DNA from 3 places in the Weizmannia sp. FSL W8-0676 genome. Region 2 is predicted to be linked to each of the others. Evidence: predicted binding sites of a transcription regulator. Region 2 holds the regulator's gene; each other region holds the start of a gene.

Region 1 (4,725 bases), 620 kb from region 2:
TACGATTTCAAAAGCCGTTGTCCTTGTCCGCAAAGACAACACGAACATCAAGTCCTTCGCTGATTTAAAAGGCAAAAAATCAGCCCAGTCGCTTACAAGCAACTTTGCTACTATTGCCAAGAAAAATGGCGCCAATATCGTAAGTGTGGAAGGTTTTTACCAAGCGGTCCAGCTTTTGACTTCAAACCGTGTGGATGCCACCGTCAATGATTCCCTGACCTATCTGGACTACAAAAAACAAAAACCGAATGCTGCCATTAAAGTTGCCGCTACAGCAAACGAGGCAAGCAAATCCGCTTTTTTGTTCCGGAAACTGTTTATTGCAAAATTAAAGTGCAGAGATGTGCAAAATTCCTATGCAAATGGTTATGCAGAGGGGCTTTACATGGAGGGGTAGCCATGATAACCTGTTTTGGTTTGCCAAATCTGTTACAGCTGGCCGCTTGGCAAAAGAATCATGGCTGCAGAGGCTCCATGTCAAGCCCTTAATAGCGAGAATTCAGATTGAATTTTTATGCGGTATAAACGAATTTATATACTGCAATACTCTGCACTTTTTTCTTGCAAAAAACAGGAAACATTCAGGGAAACTGACAGACAAAGTAAATGATGCTTTGAAAGATATGAAAAAAGACGGCACGTTAACAAAAATTTCAAAGAAATGGTTTGGTGAAGATGTTTCCCAATAACCTTGCGTTTATCAGCAGCGACCAGCTGCATTTGGTGCAAAGTTCCCTTCTGCCGATGCTGGAGAGAGCTTTGCATTATACGATTCCATTAACGATCATCACTTTCTGTATCGGTCTTGTGCTGGCACTCGCCACGGCGCTGGCACGGATTTCCGGCATTAAAATACTGGAATGGATCGCCCGAATCTATGTCTCAGCAATCCGCGGGACCCCGTTGCTTGTGCAATTATTTATCATTTTTTACGGGCTGTCGTCCGTGCATGTTACCATTGGTTCTTTTCCGGCCGCCATTATCGGCTTTTCGCTCAATGTCGGCGCATATGCATCAGAAGTGATCAGGGCAGCGATTTTATCGATTCCAAAGGGGCAATGGGAAGCAGCGTATTCGATCGGGATGAACTATGCGCAGGCTTTAAGAAGAATTGTGCTCCCGCAGGCTGTCCGCGTATCGGTGCCGCCGCTTTCCAATACGTTTATCAGCCTTGTAAAAGATACATCTCTTGCTTCCTTAATTTTGGTGGCCGATCTGTTCCGTAAAGCACAGGAAATTGCCTCCACCACCTATCAATATATGCTGCTGTATGTCGAAGCTGCTCTTCTGTACTGGGTGATTTGTCTGATTCTCTCGATGATCCAGCAAAAATTGGAAGGCCGTTTTGATAAATACATCAGCAAGTAAGGAGGAACCTGTATGATCCGAATAGAGGATTTACATAAACAATTCGGCAGCCTTGAAGTGCTGAAAGGCATTGACTTAACCATTGAAAAAGGGAAAGTGATCGTCATCATCGGCCCGTCCGGTTCCGGCAAAACCACGCTGCTCCGCTGTATGAATGCCCTTGAAATTCCAAATCAAGGCAGGATACAGATCGATGATGTATCCGTTGACTTTTCCCAGCATCCCGGTAAAAAAGAACGCGCAGCTTTGCGGCAAAAATCCGGCATGGTTTTCCAACAGTACAATCTTTTCCCGCATAAAACGGTTCTCGAAAACGTGATTGAGGGGCCGGTCATTGTAAAAAAGGAAAACCGCCAGGATGCAGCAAAAAAAGCGGAAATGCTGCTGGAAAAGGTGGGCCTGCTTGATAAAAAAGAGGCGTATCCAGCAAGCCTTTCCGGCGGCCAGCAGCAGCGCGCCGGGATTGCGAGGGCGCTTGCCATGGAGCCGGAAGTGATGCTGTTTGACGAACCGACATCTGCACTGGATCCGGAACTTGTAAGCGGCGTGCTGAATGTGATGAAGGAGCTTGCTGAAGAAGGCATGACAATGGCCGTTGTGACACACGAAATGCGGTTTGCCCGCGAAGTTGCGGACAAGGTGATATTTATGGATGGCGGCGTCATCCTGGAGCAAGGCAAGCCGGAAGAAGTGTTCCATCATCCAAAAAACGCACGGACCAAGCAATTCCTGCAGCTGATCCAAAGTTGACGGGCCGGAGCGGTTAATCCCATATTAAAAAGAGCTGCCTGAATAAAAGGCAGCTCTTTTTAATATTACTTGATTTTTTCAGCAGAAAAAGGGGATACGGTGTGTGTGTCCACAACAGCAACCGGCACCTTTTCTTTTTTCTTTGACGTTAAGAAGGCGTACATGGCACCGACAAAGACGCCGCCGCCAATCATATTTCCGAGCGTTACCACGCCGAGGTTGTGCAAAATGCCAACGAGTGTAATCGTATCCGGGTGCGGGGCAGCAAGTGCGAGCGCGAACAGCACCATATTGGCAATGCTGTGTTCGTAGCCCGAAATGACGAAGCCAAACACGAGCAGCATCATCGAAGCGATTTTAGCCCCGTCCCCCTTTACGTTTATCGGAACCCAGAACCCTAAACAAACAAGCCAGTTACAAAGGATCGAACGGAAAAACATTTGGGCTGTTGTCAGGCTGATTTTCCCGCCCACAACCGACATTAAAAACTGGCTGTTATCCGAATCTGCATAGAGTCCGCTGTAATGGATAAATAGTGCGAAAATCGCCGCCCCCATCAAATTTCCGGCATACGTTGCCACCCAGTTTGTGAGCGCATCTTTCCAAGTTGTCGCTTTTTTTACCGTGCTCATCGTCATCATCATCGTATTGCCGGTAAATAGCTCGCCGCCGCCAAACATAATAAGCACGAGCGCTGCACCGAAAAATATGGAAGCCATAAAGGAAGTAACCGGAGACTTCGCATCAAAAAATGGCTCGGCAAGACGGTAACAAATAATAATGGCAAAACCGATAAACATACTTGCCAACACTGCTTTTGTCACATAACGAAGCAGGGATTCTTCCAGATATTTTTTCTTATTTAACGCCATTTGAACAACAGATTCAACGGCCTCGTACATAAACACCATCTCCAACTGAAAAATGTTAAATTGTGAAAAACATCACAAACAACTGCCTTTCTATCATATCCCCTTTTTCCCTGTTTGTGTTTGTATATATTTTGAACGTTTATGAAGCGATTACACAGGAAGGGGCTTTTGACAGCCATCATTACTGGTGTTCATTGGCTGCCAGTGCCTTATCAATTTGATCAGGGTTTTTTGGGGGGCAAGTGAATGTAAATAATGGAATGGGAATATTGCTATTCAGTTATTTTTTGATGATCTATGTTATCATCAGCCTCCAGTCTCTTTTGAAAATGTTTTTAAATTCCCGCATTGCGTTTCTGATCGTCAATATTTATATCGTTTTTTCCTGCATTTCAATTAGTGAAAAAGGGCTGCCAAAGTATATTTATTATTTATCCCTTAGTAATTACGGAATGGGTTTCAAACAAAATTTAGGCAAAGTGAATAGCTTATATACAGACGATTTAAATATTCATTACAGTATATTTATTTTACTCGTTTTAGAAGTTGCCATTCTAATTGCATCAGCGCTTAAAGTTAAAAAAATGGATGTCATATAGGGGGGAATACCATGATCCAGCTTATAAATGTAAGCAAAAAATTCAAGCTTACACGAAAAATATACCGCAACCGCTTTCATCTGGCTGAGTCGATTTTGTGAAATATTGATCATGTTACCAAATTACAAACTCTTCCCAAGAAAAATAATCATGTGAAAAACTGATCAATTTGTGTTATAACACGCTTTCATCGCATTTTTCTATTATATATCTACGGCCAAATGTTTTGAACATTCTTTGACAACTGCATTTTCCGGCCCTAAAATGTGAACGCTATCACTATCTTTTTAAAATCGCCCGTGCTAAAATGAAGGCGTAATAAGAAATGTTCACTATTTAACAAACAAACATCCAATTCTGAAGGCAGCTCATTAATAGGCTTAAAGGAGGCCAATTTAAAATGACTGAACAATTGCTGACAAAAGCACCGCTCTCTAAAAAACAATGGGAAGGCTTTAAAGGAGGAAACTGGCAAAAAGAAATCGACGTAAGGGACTTTATTTTGAAAAATGTAACCCCTTACGAAGGCGATGAAAGCTTCCTTGCCGGTCCGACTGAAGCCACTTTAAAATTATGGGACCAGGTCATGGAACTGTCGAAAAAGGAACGCGAAAAAGGTGGCGTCCTGGATATGGATACGAAAATTGTATCCACCATTACATCGCATAGCCCGGGGTATTTAAACAAAGAACTTGAAAAAATTGTCGGTTTCCAAACCGATAAACCGTTCAAACGTTCGATGATGCCGTTTGGCGGAATCCGGATGGCAGAAAGCGCCTTAAAATCTTACGGCTATGAAATTGATCCGGAAATCAAACATATTTTTACAGAATGGCGGAAAACCCATAACCAGGGTGTATTCGATGCCTACACGCCGGAAATCAAAGCTGCACGGCATGCAGGCATTGTAACCGGCCTTCCGGATGCTTACGGTCGCGGCCGCATTATCGGCGACTACCGGCGCGTTGCACTTTACGGGGTAGATTATTTAATTGAACAAAAGAAAAAAGATCTTGACTTAATTGGCTGCGGCTTGATGACAGAAGAAGTCATCCGCGAACGCGAAGAACATTCGGAACAAATCCGCGCATTGCAGGAATTGAAACAAATGGCACAAAGCTACGGATTCGATATTT
Region 2 (4,725 bases):
GCCATCGGGTATCCGTTGCTCTACTATGCCGGGGTGAACGTTTTCCACGAACCGGCAGACAGCATGCGGACATTGACGCCCCCGCTTTGGACCGTCATCAGCTTTATCATCGGGCTGATCATCGTCCTGTACTTTTTAAGAAAAGCCGCAAAAAAAGAAACAGACCGGGCCGAACCGCTTCCGGCCGCGCCATCCGCCATATGGGCAATAAGCGGCGTCTTTCTTTGTTTCTTTGCCCAGACTGCAGCCGCTATCATTGAATCATTGTTCGGTGCCCCAGCTGCCTCCAACAATACGCAGCAAATCATGGCGCTGATTGAAAGATTTCCGCTTGTCATCCTCATCAGCTCGATCGCCGGGCCGATTCTCGAGGAAATCGTCTTTCGGAAAATCATTTTCGGCACGCTGCGCAGGCGCTTTTCTTTTCTTTTGTCCGGTATTGTCAGCTCGGTTATTTTTGGGCTCGCGCATACCGAACCGAGCCACTTGTTTTTATATTCCCTTTTAGGGCTGACGCTCGCTTATTTATATGAGAAAACAAACCGGATCACCGTTTCCATGTTTGCGCATGTTTCCATGAACACAATTGTGGTCGTGAGGCTGCTTTTGCACCCGTCCGTTCTGCAGACATCCGTACATGAAATTTACAGCTCAATTGGAGGACTTCTATGATGAGACCACTTTTTTCAGGAATTGTAAACTGCCTGCTCGGGGCCTTGTTCACTTATTTTGCCATTCAGCAGGTACAAGTGGGCGGCTGGGGCTTTTTTTCTTATTTACTGCTGTTGATTGCAACATTGGATCTGGGTTCCGGAATCAGGCTGATCTTTCTCCATTTCAAGCTGAAAAACTCAGTGAAAAAATAAAAGCCGTTTTTCCGGTTCCGTCCGGAAAACGGCTTTCTTATTCAGAAGGAATCGTCTGTTCATCCATTGGCATTTCTTTTGCCGCTTTTTGGGCATTGCGGTACGCCATTTTCGAAATCAGCGTGCTCGCTTCATACAGCAAAACGAGTGGGACAAAGGTAATCAGCTGCGAAAACACGTCCGGCGGGGTAATGATGCCGGCTGCTGCAATCAGAGCAAGATACGCATATTTTCTTGCCTTTTTCAACAGCCTCGGCGTAATGATGCCAAGCTGGGTCAGAAACAGGACCACGACCGGCATTTGGAACACAAAGCCAAACGGAAGCGTGATTTCCAGCAGAAACTGAATATATTCCCTGATCCCGATCACCGCACGAATGCCCATTTCATTTGACAAGCCCATCATAAAATTCACCATCAGCGGACAAAGCACGAAATAGGAAAAAGAAACGCCGGCTATAAAAAGCAGGATGGAAACAGGAATGTAACTTAATGTCAGTTTCTTTTCTTTCTCATACAGCCCCGGGCTTATAAACGCCCAAAGCTGGTACAAAATCACCGGCAGGGTCAACAGGCATGCGATCACAACCGAAACTTCCATAAAAACCTTAATGGGATCGGTTACCCTGAAGGCATTCATCATGAACATGCCGGCATTTTCGGCGTGCTGCAAATAACGTATAACAGGCTTTGCGGTAAAAAAGCCAACAACCAGGGCGAACAGAAAGAAAATGAGAACGGTGATTAACCGCTTTCTCAATTCCTGGATATGTCCGGTAACCGGCATTTTTTTCGCATTCATCGCCGTTCTCCTTTAAGTGCCGGCGTGGAATCCGCCCTTTTCCCTTTGCACGCCAGAGCCAAACCCGGCCATTTCCATTTGCGCCTGCATTCCGTTTTCAAACGGGCCACCCCCTGTACCCATTATGATAACGGAAAAAAAGCTTTTTGGCTATGGCTTCGCAACCGGCTCTTTTGTTTCTTTCAAATTTTCTTCATCATTTGAATAATGTTTTAAAAAGTAGATCAGTGCCTGCAGTTCCACGGCCAGGTCAATATGATGGACACGGATATCCGGCGGCACGTTCAGCCGGGCAGGCGTAAAGTTTAAAACGCCTTTTACATTCGTACTGGCAAGCTCGTCTGTCACCGCCTGCGCACTGGAAGCGGGGACCGTTAGAATCACGACCGTTACATCTTCCGCGCAAAGCCGTTCTCTTAATTCGTCCATGCTGTAAACAGGCACATTGCCAACATGGCTCCCCACCTTCCCGGGGTCATTGTCAAATGCCATAACAATCCGCGCGCTGTTATTCTTCGAAAAATTGTAATTCAAAAGGGCTGTACCGAGGTTCCCCACGCCAATCAGCGCTACATTTGTGATCTCATCCTGGTTCAGCGTCTTGCCGAAGAAAGACAATAAATATTTTACATTATAACCATAACCTTTTTTCCCAAGTGCCCCGAAGTAGGAAAAATCCCTGCGTATCGTGGCGGAGTCGACTTTCACCGCTTCACTCAGTTCCGCCGATGATACCCTTTGCTTGCCGAGTGTATATAAATTTCTCAGGTACCGGTAATATAATGGAAGCCGTTTTGCGGTGGCTTGCGGTATTTTTACTGATTCATCCTTCATGTGAAATCCCCCAAGTTGAAAGCTTAAATTTTTCGTGCTGCTGGTTCCAATCGTGCGTCCATTCCGGAATGGCAGCGCTGCCATTCCTCATTATAATATTACTCCTATCTGAACAAAGAAAAAATATGTTTTAAAAAATGTCTGCATGCGTCTTTTTCTCTCTCCAACTATGTTAAATATATCACAAATGAGCATTTTTTTCATGGGTTTTTACGGATTTATGTGAAAAGTTTTTTGACAAATTTCGATCACGCCGGTTGAGTTGCAGTTCGCCTTCCTGTACACTTACAATGATATAGAGGTGAACATAACGATGATGTTGCTGCAAGTTCAACAAGTCACAAAATATTATGGCGCTGAACTTATTTTATCGGATATAAAATTAGAAATCCAAACAAAAGACCGGATCGCTTTGGTCGGGAGAAACGGGGCCGGAAAATCGACCCTGCTGAAAATCATTGCCGGCCAGCTTTCTTATGACGAAGGTTCCATCATTGTGCCGAATGGTGTCGAAATCGGTTATCTTGCCCAAAATGCCGGGCTCGAATCAGATTTGTCCATTTGGGACGAAATGATGTCGGTTTTTAAAGATTTGCTGGATATGGAAAAACAGCTCCGCGAATATGAACAAAAAATGGCCGACCCCGCGATTTATAACCGCCGGGCGGAGTATGAAAAAGTGCTGCACGCTTATGATACTTTGCAGACACGCTTTAAAGATGGAGGCGGATATCAGATCGAAGCGGATATCCGGTCCGTTCTGCATGGCTTCCGTTTTGACCAGTACGACTACAGCACCCCGATCCGGACGTTAAGCGGCGGGCAAAAAACACGCCTTGCATTGGCGAAGTTGCTGCTCACAAAGCCGGATATCTTAATTTTGGATGAACCGACAAACCATCTCGATATCGAAACGCTCACCTGGCTGGAGCAGTATTTACAAGGCTATGAAGGCGCCATTCTGATCGTGTCCCACGACCGTTATTTTCTGGATAAAGTCGTCAACCAGGTCTATGAAATCTCAAGGCATTCCATCAAAAAATACCACGGCAACTACAGCCGGTACCTGGAACAAAAGGCCGCCCAGTACGAACGGGAAGTCAAGCAATATGAAAAGCAGCAGGAAGAAGTTGCGAAATTGCAAGCATTCATCCAGAAAAACATTGCCCGGGCCACCACGACAAAGCGGGCACAAAGCCGGCGGAAACAGCTGGAAAAAATGGAATTGATGGACAAGCCGCTTGGCGATGAAAAATCCGCCCGGTTTTCGTTTGAAATTGCCAAACAAAGCGGGAACGAAGTCCTTCATGTCCGGGATGCTGCCATCGGCTACGGTGGGGAGCCGGTTGCCAAAAACATCCATCTTTCAGTTAAAAAACAAGACAGCGTTGCCCTTGTCGGCCCGAACGGCATCGGCAAATCAACGCTTTTGAAGTCGATTATACGGAGAATCCCGCTGATATCCGGCACGATCGAATACGGCTCAGGCGTTATGACCGGCTATTACGATCAAGAACTGGCCGACCTATCTTCCAATAAAACGGTCCTCCGGGAATTATGGGATGCATACCCGCTGAAAACAGAAAAAGAAATCCGCACGGCACTCGGGAATTTTCTTTTTTCCGGCGATGACGTTTTAAAAACCGTCTCATCCTTAAGCGGCGGCGAAAAAGCCCGGCTTGCCCTCGCCAAATTGATGCTGGAAAAGGCGAACTTTCTGATTTTAGATGAACCGACAAACCATCTTGATTTGGACAGTAAAGAAGTGCTGGAAAATGCGCTAATTGATTACCCGGGAACCATTCTGTTCATTTCCCACGACCGCTATTTCATTAACCGGATCGCCACAAAAGTGGTGGAGCTCTCGCCGGAAGGCACCCGTGAATTTCTCGGTGACTATGATTATTATGTGCAAAAAAAAGAAGAAATGCTGGAAATTGCGCGCCTGGAAAACGCGAAACAAGAAAAGGTAAAAGCGGAACAGCCGGCGAAAAACAACTATCGGCAGGATAAAGAAGCAAAAAAACGCGAGCGGCAAAAAAAGCGGAGGATTGAAGAAATTGAAACTAGAATTGAAACGTTGGAAACAGAAATTCATGACAGGGAAGAAAAAATGGCCGACCCGGAAATCTTCCAGGACCATATTAAAATCCGCGAGCTGACAGAAGAACTGGAGCAGCGGAAAACGGAGCTGGACGCGCTGATGGAAGAGTGGGCCGAACT
Region 3 (4,725 bases), 930 kb from region 2:
TCGCTCAGCCCGCCGAAATTGATCATATGGCTCAACTTGTTTTCCTTTGGCGGTCTGGAATCCGTATTTATATGGCCGGTTATTTTCGGCCTGTACTGGAAAAAAGGAAACAAGTACGGCGCGGTTTGTTCCATGATACTCGGTATGGGCTCGTACATTTTGCTGGACCGCCTGCACCCAAACCCGTTCGGATTGCATACAGTTGTGCTTCCGGTTCTTATTTCATGCGCCGGGTTTATTGCGGCGAGCCCCCTCTTCGGGCGCAAAAGGGCTGCCATTCGGGCCGGGGCCGAGTAATCCGGCGCCCCAAATTGAAATTTTGGCTAAAAATGCGCGGTGCCCGGGGAAAGCCTGCAAAATAAGAATCAATCGGACCGGGACGAGTCATCCTCCCGGCCCCTGATTGAAAGACAGCCTCGAAAATTTTGCCGAAAAAGCGAAGCTGCCCGCAAATAATTTGGTGTAAATCCGCAAAAAATGGCCAAAATTTTCCCCGGGATAAATGCACGGCAGATTGGAAGCGTTTCAAAATGGGGTAGCCAATTATGGTTGGAACCGAAGCTTTCGCTGTTCTTCTGCCTGAAGCAGGTTCATGATGGCTGGAATTTAAGGCTGCGAAAAAATTTTTCGTTGCATCTCTCCCGGAATTGTGGTAATATAATGATTGTCATCTGCGGGACATTAGCTCAGTTGGAAGAGCAGCTGACTCTTAATCAGCGGGTCGTGGGTTCGAGCCCCTCATGTCCCATCACGAAGCAATATGATGCACAAATGTGACATTATATTGCTTTTTTTATTTTTATAAAGTTTTTTAGGCGGATAAATCGGCTAAAAAATAACAAGCGGACATATTCAGGCATACTATATTGTGGTATAATAAAATAGTTGCAGGTTTCGCAGCTATTTATGAATCGAAGAAAAAAGGAGATGATAACTGATGGATTCTGACGCGCATCCGAGGTCGTGCATGAAACATAAGCAAGAGGAAGTCTTCATACTGGCCTCGACCAATCCTACAGGTTATCAGTTTCTGGAAGAGTAAAGTATGCTTGAGCTTCCTCAAAAGTGAAGAGGAGGTGGCCTGCATGTTAAATATGTATTTAACGGACGAAAACGGCAAACTGAAGGAAACAGAAACTTTGTCAAAAGGATGCTGGGTGAACCTGGTGAACCCGACAGAGGAAGAAATCAACCAGGTTGTCCAGCAAACGAATATACCGGCCGATTTTATTAAAGACCCGCTGGATGTCGATGAACGCTCCCGTATTGAAAAAGAAGACGATGATATTTTAATCATTGTCGGCCTTCCCGTTAAGGTAAAGGACGATGTGGACTCCGCGCTGTATGATACGATTCCGCTCGGGATTATCGTCACGCCTTTTTATTTCATCACGGTCTGCCTGCAGGATAATCCGATTATCGGAAAGTTTATCCACAGACGGGTGCGCGGGTTTTACACCTACATGAAAACCAGATTTACCCTTCAAATTCTATATGAAGTTGCAAGTTATTATTTAAACTATTTAAAATATATCGACCGCAGATCAAGCCTGATCGAACGCGAATTGCACGAATCGATGCGAAACGAGGAACTGTTCGAACTGCTGAGCCTTGAAAAGACACTCGTGTATTTTACGACCTCATTAAAAGCCAATAAAATCGTCATGGAAAAAATGACACGGCAGCATTTCCTAAAAGTATATGAAGATGACATGGACTTACTGGATGACGTCATGATTGAAGTCAAACAGGCAATCGAAATGTGTGAAATCCACAGCAATATTTTAAGTGGTATGATGGATGCCTATGCTTCTGTCATTTCCAATAACGTGAACGGCGTGATGAAATTTTTAACGACGGTCACGATTATCCTTTCCCTGCCAACGATGGTATCTAGCTTTTTCGGAATGAATCTTCACGGCCTGCCGTGGCAATCAAGCCCCCATGGTTTTTGGCTGGCGTTTTTGGTCTCTCTGGTTCTTTCCAGTGTCACAGCCATCATTTTTTGGAAAAAAAGGTATTTCTAACACATCCGGGAGATGGATTTGCATAAAATTCATCTCCTTTTTTGTTTCTTCCTTGTGAATGTGCAGGTTTCACAAGCGGGAAGCGGTTTTTTTGCGGCAATCTCTATACGGAATTCTGCATAAATATGCAAATATAAAATGGAAGCACTTACAATGTAAAAAGGCGGGAAAAACCTATTTTAATTGAATCGCGGCTGGAAAGCAATATTTGAAAGAAGAAAGTTTATAAATGATTTATTCATTTGTCACCAATCTGACACAGCCATAGCATGTGAAATCGCATATAATAGAGCCATAAAGAAAAGAAATATTGAAAAACAGCAGAAAATCATGTGAAATTATTCACAAACTTTATTTTTTACCCTTTTATGTGAAATTCTTCACAAAATCACCAGAATGGAGGCCACGATCATGGCAATTGATGAAAAAGTTGTTGGCAAATCCGCACAAATCACGGAAATGGTAAATTCCCTCGTCGCCAAAGGCCAAAAAGCACTGCGTGAATTTATGGAACTGGATCAGGCGCAAGTGGACAATATCGTAAAACAAATGGCGCTTGCAGGGCTGGAACAGCATATGGTGCTCGCCAAAATGGCCGTGGAAGAAACAGGGCGCGGCGTATATGAAGACAAAATTACAAAAAACCTGTTTGCAACAGAATACATCTACCACAATATTAAATATAACAAAACAGTCGGCATCATTGATGAAAACAATAATGAAGAAATTGTCAAATTCGCGGAGCCAGTCGGCGTTATTGCCGGGGTCACGCCTGTAACAAACCCGACATCAACCACGATGTTTAAAGCGTTAATTGCGATTAAAACACGCAACCCGATCATTTTCGCATTCCACCCGTCCGCGCAAAAATGCAGCAGCCATGCCGCAAAAGTCATGCTGGACGCTGCTGTGAAAGCCGGCGCGCCGGAAAACTGCATCCAATGGATCGAAAAACCGGCCATTGAAGCGACACAGCAATTGATGAAACATTCGGGCATTTCGCTGATTCTTGCAACGGGCGGTTCCGGCATGGTAAAGTCCGCATATTCGAGCGGGAAACCTGCGCTTGGCGTCGGGCCGGGGAACGTCCCTTGCTATATTGAAAAATCTGCTGATATCAAACGCGCCGTCAATGACCTGATTTTATCCAAAACGTTTGACAATGGCATGATCTGTGCGTCGGAACAGGCTGTCATTATCGACAAAGAAATTTATGACCATGTAAAAAACGAATTGATTGCAAATCATTGCTACTTCCTGAATGAAGCGGAGAAGAAAAAAGTTGAGAAAACCGTCATCAATGAAAAGACGCAATCCGTCAACAGCGCCATTGTCGGCAAACCGGCCTATGAAATTGCAAAAATGGCAGGCGTGGACGTCCCGGAAGATACCAAAATTTTAATTGCTGAACTTACAGGCGTCGGCCCGGACTATCCACTTTCCAGAGAAAAATTGAGCCCGGTTTTGGCCTGCTACAAAGCCAGCAGCACAAAACAAGGTTTCGAATTTGCGGAAGCCATGCTCGAATTCGGCGGACTCGGCCACTCGGCTGTGATCCATTCGACAAATGATGAAGTCATTGAACAATACGGCTTAAAAATGAAAGCCGGCCGGATCATTGTCAACTCCCCGTCTTCGCAAGGGGCAATCGGCGACATTTACAATGCCTACATGCCTTCTTTGACGCTCGGTTGCGGCACGTTCGGCGGCAACTCAGTGTCCACAAACGTCGGTGTCATTAATCTGTACAATGTAAAAACAATGGCGAAACGGAGAGTCAATATGCAATGGTTTAAAATTCCACCACGCGTGTATTTTGAAAAGAACTCGGTCCAATACCTGGAAAAAATGCCGGATATCTCAAGTGCCTTTATTGTCACCGATCCGGATATGGTCCGGCTCGGATTTGTTGAGAAAGTGCTATACTACTTGCGGAAACGCCCGGACTATGTCCACTGTGAAATTTTCTCTGAAGTCGAACCGGATCCGTCCATTGAAACAGTACGGAAAGGCGCCGAAGCAATGGCAAGCTTCCAGCCGGACGTCATTATCGCGCTTGGCGGCGGGTCGGCCATGGACGCTGCAAAGGGCATGTGGCTGTTCTATGAGCATCCGGAAGTTGATTTCAACGAATTGAAGCAAAAATTTATGGATATCCGGAAACGGGTTGCCAAATTCCCGAAACTGGGTGAAAAAGCGCAGCTGGTCTGCATTCCGACCACATCGGGCACCGGTTCTGAAGTGACTTCTTTCGCCGTCATTTCGGATAAAAAGAACAATACAAAATATCCGCTCGCAGACTACGAACTGACGCCGGATGTTGCGATCATTGACCCGCAGTTTGTCATGACCGTCCCGAAATCCGTAACAGCCGATACCGGGATGGACGTTTTGACCCATGCGATTGAAGCCTATGTTTCCAACATGGCCAATGACTATACGGACGGCCTGGCAATTAAGGCCATCCAGCTTGTTCACGAATACTTGCCGAAAGCATACGCAAATGGGAGCGATCAACTGGCACGCGAAAAGATGCACAATGCATCGACTTTGGCAGGGATGGCATTCTCGAATGCATTCCTTGGCATCAACCATTCGCTTGCCCATAAAATCGGCGCTGAATTCCATATTCCGCACGGGCGGGCCAACGCGATTCTCTTGCCGCATGTTATCCGCTATAATGCGCAAAGGCCGAAAA

What was found. The regulator Rex, encoded in region 2, represses fermentation and respiration genes when NADH is low (regulators of the CRP and FNR family bind a similar motif). The targets are predictions, from matches to a motif close to TTGTGAAATATTTCACAA.
Region 1: NST20_RS11950 (formate/nitrite transporter family protein) is a predicted target of Rex. The motif match lies at 3,051-3,068, and genes of this name have one in related genera.
Region 3: adhE (bifunctional acetaldehyde-CoA/alcohol dehydrogenase) is a predicted target of Rex. The motif match lies at 2,396-2,413, and genes of this name have one in related genera.

What each region holds. Positions count from the first base shown of each region.
Region 1 covers NZ_CP151954.1:2,409,019-2,413,743, forward strand. Annotated here, with positions in the region: gene NST20_RS11930 (amino acid ABC transporter substrate-binding protein) at 1-397, shown strand, start outside; partial or broken gene NST20_RS11935 (transporter substrate-binding domain-containing protein) at 573-689, shown strand; gene NST20_RS11940 (amino acid ABC transporter permease) at 676-1,368, shown strand; gene NST20_RS11945 (amino acid ABC transporter ATP-binding protein) at 1,381-2,118, shown strand; gene NST20_RS11950 (formate/nitrite transporter family protein) at 2,184-3,020, opposite strand; gene pflB (formate C-acetyltransferase) at 3,990-4,725, shown strand, end outside.
Region 2 covers NZ_CP151954.1:3,025,532-3,030,256, forward strand. Annotated here, with positions in the region: gene NST20_RS14840 (CPBP family intramembrane glutamic endopeptidase) at 1-672, shown strand, start outside; gene NST20_RS14845 (YdiK family protein) at 669-866, shown strand; gene tatC (twin-arginine translocase subunit TatC) at 904-1,668, opposite strand; gene NST20_RS14855 (redox-sensing transcriptional repressor Rex) at 1,819-2,502, opposite strand; gene NST20_RS14860 (ABC-F family ATP-binding cassette domain-containing protein) at 2,816-4,725, shown strand, end outside.
Region 3 covers NZ_CP151954.1:638,066-642,790, forward strand. Annotated here, with positions in the region: gene panF (sodium/pantothenate symporter) at 1-297, shown strand, start outside; tRNA gene NST20_RS03030 (tRNA-Lys) at 676-748, shown strand; gene NST20_RS03035 (magnesium transporter CorA family protein) at 1,086-2,027, shown strand; gene adhE (bifunctional acetaldehyde-CoA/alcohol dehydrogenase) at 2,439-4,725, shown strand, end outside.